Regions from separate parts of the Kitasatospora sp. NPDC015120 genome, predicted to be linked through region 2. Evidence: riboswitches for the same ligand, from Rfam matches in the RefSeq annotation. Region 2 holds a riboswitch; the other holds the start of a gene.
What was found. A riboswitch is a leader RNA that binds a small molecule or an ion and turns the genes downstream of it on or off. The one in region 2 is predicted to bind cyclic di-AMP.

Region 1: linked by a shared signal. The riboswitch ahead of ACF1AK_RS32500 (peptidoglycan DD-metalloendopeptidase family protein) and the one ahead of ACF1AK_RS01420 (NlpC/P60 family protein) in region 2 are both predicted to bind cyclic di-AMP.

Annotation. Positions count from the first base shown of each region.
Region 1 is NZ_JBIBVJ010000025.1:37,443-40,839, reverse strand. It holds gene ACF1AK_RS32505 (APC family permease) at 1-363, opposite strand, end outside; gene ACF1AK_RS32500 (peptidoglycan DD-metalloendopeptidase family protein) at 718-1,716, opposite strand; cyclic di-AMP (ydaO/yuaA leader) riboswitch at 1,720-1,879, opposite strand; gene ACF1AK_RS32495 (MFS transporter) at 2,193-3,397, shown strand, end outside.
Region 2 is NZ_JBIBVJ010000001.1:326,015-329,411, reverse strand. It holds gene ACF1AK_RS01425 (NlpC/P60 family protein) at 1-857, shown strand, start outside; cyclic di-AMP (ydaO/yuaA leader) riboswitch at 1,221-1,373, shown strand; gene ACF1AK_RS01420 (NlpC/P60 family protein) at 1,384-2,571, shown strand; gene ACF1AK_RS01415 (NlpC/P60 family protein) at 2,822-3,397, shown strand, end outside.

The DNA.
Region 1 (3,397 bases), on a different contig from region 2:
GATGTACGCGAGCACCGCCAGCAGTCCCGAGGCCATCCCGACCACCCGGCCCAGCCCGTGCGAGATGTAGCCGTAAAAGGCTCCGGCCGCGGTGATGTGACGGGCCATCGCCACGTAGCCGACCGAGAAGACGGTGAGCACCAGGGTCGCGAAGACGTAGGCGGCGGGCGCTCCGGCGCCGTTGCCCTGGCCGATGACGATCGGGAGGTTGCCGGTCATCGCGGTGATCGGCGCCGCCGTGGCGACCGCCATGAACACCACGCCCGGCAGGCCGACCGAGTCCGCCTTCAGCCGCTCCACCCCGTCCCGCCGCCCCGCGCCCCCGGTCACGTCCCCGGTCGCGTCCCCGCGCTGGATGGCCATCCGGCCCCCTTCACCTGCCGTGGCTGCGCCGCCCGCCGGAGCGGACGGGCGTTGACAACCCGACAGCATCGGCGGGCGGCGTCCGGCCCGCAAAGCGGGGTGACCCGGTGTCGGCCCCGCCCGGTTGACGCGCTGTTCGACCGCGGCCCGGCCCGTTCGACCGGGAACGACGACGGCCGGCCCGGCTCGCGAGGGAGGTCTCGCGAACCGGGCCGGCCGGACGGGCGTGTCCCGCGCCCGTCGTTCCGCTGGAGGTGCGGTGCTCACCCGGTCGAGCGGTCACCCGACATGACCATCCCGGGGGAGCGGTCTCGCCCCGCACCCAGCGGTGGCGGAGGTGATCCGACCGGAGGGTCAGATCGCGACGCCGTGCGCCCGCAGGTAGGCGATCGGGTCGATGTCCGAGCCGTACTCCGAGCCGGTGCGGATCTCGAAGTGGAGGTGCGGGCCGGTCACGTTGCCGGTCGCGCCGGAGAGGCCGATCTGCTGGCCGACGGTGACGGTCTGGCCGATCTTCACGCCGATCGAGGACAGGTGCGCGTACTGGGCGTACTTGCCGTCGGCGAGCTTGATCTCGACCTCGTTGCCGTAGGCGCCGCCGTTGCCGGCCTTCACCACGGTGCCGTTCGCGACGGCGCGCAGCGGGGTGCCGGTGGAGGCGACGAAGTCGGCGCCGGTGTGGTGGCCGGAGGACCACATCGAGCCGGCCACGCCGTAGGCGGTGCCGAGCTTCGGGTTGGCCAGCGGGGCGACGTAGCCGGAGGTGGCGGCGACGACCGGGGTCGCGGTCACCGGGGCGACGGTGGTCTGCACGGCGGGCTTGACGGCCGGGGCGGCCGGCTTGGTCGCCGGGGCAGCCGGCTTGGCGGCCGGAGCGGCGGGCTTCGCGGCGGGCGCGGCCGGCTTCGCGGCCGGGGCAGCGGGCTTCGCGGCGGGCGCGGCCTGCTTGGCCGCCGGGGCGGCGGGCTTGGCGGCCGGGGCGGCCTTGGCGCCGAGCGCGAGCTTCTGGCCCGGGAAGATCAGGTTCGGGTTGGCGCCGACGACCGAGCGGTTGTGCTCGTACAGCGCCTGCCAGCCACCGGTGACGTTCTTGGCGGCGGCGATCTTCGACAGGGTGTCCCCGCCGACGACCTTGTAGCTCTCCTCGGCCGGGGCGGCGGCGGGAGCGGCGGCCGGGGCGGCCTGCGCGGCCTGGGCGGCGGCCGGAGCGGCGGGCTTGGCGGCCGGGACCTCGTGCGCCTGGGCGGAGACGGTGGTCACCAGCGGGAGGGCGAAGGCGGCACCGGTGACAGCGGTGGCGATGCCGATGCGGGCGGCGCGGGGCAGGGCGGTACGACGAGCCTGTGCGGGCATGGAAAATGTCCTCTCCGACGCCTGCGAGGTGAGCTGTCGGGTTCGGGCTGGAGTTGCCCGGCCGCAAAGGCGGCTTCACCCCTAGCCGGACCGCGAATTCGGGTCCGGCGACTTACCTGTGGGTCCCCCGCTCCTGCCGTACAGAGTTCGGTGCGTACCACCGGGCAGCGGCAGGACTAGGCGTTCCACCCGGTGGCCACCCGGGCTGACGCCGGGCGGTCGCTGAACTAAAACTCATCCGTTCGGGTGAAGCAATGTCGATCTCTACGGCCCGGGACCAAAGTCCGTCCCACCGTGACGCTGCGCAGAAAAGGCATGCACAGTACGCACACAATCCATTTACCGCGCGCACGTGATCCACCACCCTGCGCCCACGCCGGAACCAGTGCGTACACGATCACTCACGGAAAGGGGATCCCCCCGACACACCCCCGGTGACCCTTGTCACGTGGGCCCCACCGGACCGACCATGGGCCGTGGCCACCTCCGAGGCCGGCACCCTGCGGTTGGGCACCGCGCAGGGTCGCTGGGTACTACTGGCGACGGTGCTCGGCTCCAGCATGGCGATGCTCGACGGGACCGTCGTGAACGTCGCGCTGCCCAGGATCGGCGCCGACCTCGGCGCTCAACTCGACGCCCTGCAATGGACGCTCAACGCCTATCTGCTGACCCTCGCGGGCCTGATCCTGCTCGGCGGCGCCCTCGGCGACCGCTACGGCCGGCGCCGGGTCTTCCTGCTCGGCGTGGTCTGGTTCGCCGCCGCCTCCGCGGCCTGCGCCGCCGCGCCCACCGTCGAGGTGCTGATCGTCGCGCGCGCCGTCCAGGGCGTCGGCGGCGCACTGCTCACCCCGGGCTCGCTGGCGATGCTCCAGGCCGTCTTCCACCCGGAGGACCGCTCGGCGGCGGTCGGCCTCTGGTCCGGCCTCGGCGGGGTCTCGGCGGCGGTCGGCCCGCTGCTCGGCGGCTGGCTGGTGGACGGCCCGGGCTGGCGCTGGATCTTCCTGCTGAACCTGCCGCTGGCGGCCGTGGTGGTGGCGGTGTCCGCCCGGCACGTGCCGGAGAGCCGCGACGAGTCCGCGACCGGCCGCTTCGACGTGCTCGGCGCGGTGCTGGCCGCCCTGGCGCTGGGCGCCGTCACCTATGCGCTGACCGCCGCCGGGAAGGGCCTGTCCCCCGCGGTCTGGGTCACCGGGGCGGCGGGCCTGCTGCTCGGCGCGGCCTTCGTGGCGGTCGAGCGCCGCACCCCGGAGCCGATGCTGCCGCTGGGGCTGTTCTCGTCCCGGCTGTTCACCGCCGTCAACCTGGTCACCCTCGCCGTCTACGCGGCGTTCAGCGGCGTCTTCTTCCTCCTGGTGGTGCAGTTGCAGATCGTCTCCGGGTTCTCCCCGCTGGTCTCCGGACTGGCCCTGGTGCCGATCACCGTGATCATGCTGGTGCTGTCCGCCCGGGCGGGCCGGCTCGGCAAGCGGATCGGCCCGCGGCTGCCGCTGACCGTCGGCCCGCTGCTCTGCGCGGCGGGCGTCCTGCTGATGCTGCGGATCGGCCCCGGCGCCTCGTACTGGGCGGACGTGCTGCCCGCCGTCGCCGTGATGGGCAGCGGGATGGTGCTGCTGGTCGCGCCGCTGACCGCGACCGTGCTGGCGGCGGTGGACGTGCGCCACGCGGGCATCGCCAGCGGCGT
Region 2 (3,397 bases):
AGAAGTACAACGGCGCCAAGGAGCGCGCGGACCAACTGCGCAAGCAGGCGGACCAGCTGCAGGACCAGGTGGCCCGCGGCCAGGAGCAGATGACCCAGCTTCAGGCCGGGCTGGCCGAGGTGGCGGGCGAGCAGTACCGCACCGGCGGCATCGACCCGTCCGTGCAGCTGATGCTCACCTCCGACCCGTCCGGCTACCTGGACAAGGCCTCCAGCGTCCAGCAGGCCAGCTCCAGCCAGGCCGAGGCGCTCAAGGGCCTGCAGGACCAGCAGCGCCGGCTCGACCAGCAGAAGGCCGAGGCCGCCGCCGTGCTGGCCTCGCTGGACAGCACCACCAAGGACCTGAACCAGACCAAGGCCGAGGTCAACAAGAAGCTCCGGGAGGCCCAGGAGCTGCTGAACTCGCTCAGCGCCGCCGACCGCGCGGCCCTGAAGGCGGCCCAGCAGCAGGCCGACCGCGCCTCCCGCGGCTCGGAGCGCACCGACCTGGGCAGCCTGCCGCAGGCGAGCGGCAAGGCGGGCTCCGCGGTCGCCCTCGCGATGAGCAAGCAGGGCTCGCCCTACGGCTGGGGCGATTCCGGCCCGAACACCTTCGACTGCTCCGGCCTGATGGTCTGGGCGTACGGCAAGGCCGGCGTCTCGCTGCCGCGCACCTCGCAGGCCCAGGGCAACTACGGCACCCGGGTGCCCTCCCTGGCCGAGGCCCAGCCGGGCGACCTGGTCATCTACCGCGACGACCGCAGCCACGTCGGCATGTACATCGGCAACGGCATGGTGGTGCACGCGCCGCGCACCGGTGACGTGGTGAAGGTGATGAAGGCCGACGCCATGAAGATCAACACGATCCGCCGGGTCTGACGGCCGGCCGGTCTGACGGGTCGCCACGACACGCCCGGGTGGCCCGTCCCGGCTCCTGTGATCAGCGCCACCTCCACTCGGGGGTGGCGCTGACGTTTCGGCCGCGCATTCGACCGGCTGACGGGGAATGATCAGCCCGACGTGGGGGTGTGATCACGTTCCGTCATTTTCACAAGGGAACTTGGGTATTCTTCCGACTTTTTTCTGACAAGGATTTGAACGGATCACGGATCTGTTACTAGGGTCGTGCCTCGAACCACGCACAGTCGATCACCCAGCCTGGGTGGCGGCGGGGTTCGCCGCCGAGTTCGTGAAGCAGCGGGAGGGGGCCTTCGGGTCATCCCTCCGAGTGAGGGCCCAGCAGTCGGGGGTCCGCTGTGGAGCGGAGCCGGGGAACCACGTTCCTCTGGGGTGAATCGGCGCCAGGCCGGCCGCGCGAGCGGCGGGTGAGGCGTCGTAGGGCACGCTTCCGCCCGAACCCGTCAGCTCACCCGGTAGGCGGATGAGGAAGAAGGAGTCCGCCTTCGTGGCGTCCCATCGTCGTCCCAAGCCCGCCGGCCGCGCCCGTGTCTCGATCCTGACCGGTGTCGCCGCCGCTGCCGTCGCCCTCTCCGCGCAGTCCGGCGCCCACGCCGACCCGACGCCGACCAAGGACCAGGTCAAGGAGCAGGTCGACCAGCTCAACGAGCAGGCCGAGGTCGCCACCGAGAAGTACAACGGCGCCCAGGCCAAGCAGCAGGAGCTGCAGAAGCAGGTCGCCGAGCTGCAGGACAAGGTGGCCCGTCAGCAGGCCTCGGTCACCGAGGCGCAGGGCGGCCTCGCCGAGATCGCCGGTGAGCAGTACCGCACGGGCGGCATCTCGCAGACCGTCCAGCTGATGCTCTCCGCCAGCCCGGACAACTTCCTCAGCCAGGCCGACGCCCTGAACCAGGCCGGTTCCACGCAGTCCGGCGCGCTGAAGGAGCTCCAGGAGCAGCAGCGCAGGCTCGACCAGGACCGCACCGAGACCCAGGCCAAGCTCGCCGAGCTGGAGGCCACCACCCAGCAGCTGAAGTCCTCCAAGGAGGACGTCCAGGGCAAGCTGCAGAAGGCCCAGGACCTGCTCAACACGCTCACCGAGCAGGAGCGCCAGGCCCTGCGCGCGGCCGAGGAGAAGGCCGCCGCCGAGGCCAAGGCCAAGGCGGACGCCGCCAAGGCCGAGGCCGCCAAGGCCGCCAAGGAGAAGGCCGACGCCGAGCGCGCCTCCCGCGACGCCAACCGCAGCAACCCGAGCGCGCCGTCCACGGCCGCCCCGGCCCCGGCCCCGGCCCAGGCCCCGGCCGCCGCCAAGCCGGCCGCCCCGGCGGCGCCCGCCGCCAACAGCTCGCGCGCCGCCGCCGCGATCGCCGCCGCGGAGAGCAAGCTCGGCTCCCCGTACGTGTACGGCGCCACCGGCCCGAACTCCTTCGACTGCTCGGGCCTCACCGGCTGGGCGTACGCCCAGGCGGGCGTGTCGCTGCCGCGCACCTCGCAGGCGCAGGCCACCGCCGGCACCCAGATCGGCTCGGACATCTCCAAGGCCCAGCCCGGCGACCTGGTGATCTTCTACGGCGACCGCCACCACGTGGGCATCTACGTCGGCGGCGGCCAGGTCATCCACGCCCCGAAGCCGGGCGCGTCGGTCCGCTACGAGGCCGCGTCCAACATGCCGGTCAACACCATCGTGCGCCTCTGACCCACGGTCGGCAGGCTCCGCCGGGCCCGGTTCCCCCGCACGGGGGGACCGGGCCCGCGGCATTCCCCGGCCCGCCGGGACGCTCGGTCCGCGAACCGATCTGACGTCCGACGAGTGTCCGAATATTCGGGTTCGGAGGGGTTTGGAATCGGTTGCCCCGACTCGCTAACGTCTGCCACCGGACGCCCGCTTCGACAGCCGCCCGCCCCGGTGCGGCGGCGGGCCGGGCCAGGATCGGAGCCGACGTCGCATGGCCGTGCACCGCCGTTCCCCGCTGTCAGGTGCGCACGTGCTCGCCCGGGCGCTGGTGCTCACCGCGGCGGCCGCCACCGCGTTGGGCGTGACGGCCGGCGGCAGTGCCCGGGCCGTGCCCGGCCCGCCGGACGCCCCGGCCGACCGCAAGGACGTCAAGGCCCAGGTGGAGCAGCTCTACGACGAGGCCGAGCAGGCCTCCGAGCGCTACAACGCCGCCCAGGAGGCCCAGCAGCGGCTCCAGCACGAGACCGGCACGCTGCAGCAGCAGATCGCCGTCTCCCAGGACGAGCTCAACCGGCTGCGCGGCGAACTCGCCACCGTGGCCGGCGCCGAGTACCGCGGCGGCGGGATGACCCGGACCGTCCAGCTGATGCTCTCCACCGACCCGGAGGCCTACCTCTCCCGCGCCCGGGCCCTCGACCAGAGCGCCGAGCGGCAGAACGAGGCCCTGCACGAGCTGCGGGGCCGTCAGCGGGTGCTCGACCAGCGCCGGGCCGAGACCACCGCCAAGCTGGCCGAGCTGGAGCAGACCCGCAAGGCGCTGGCCGAGAGCAAGCAGCAGATCCAGCAG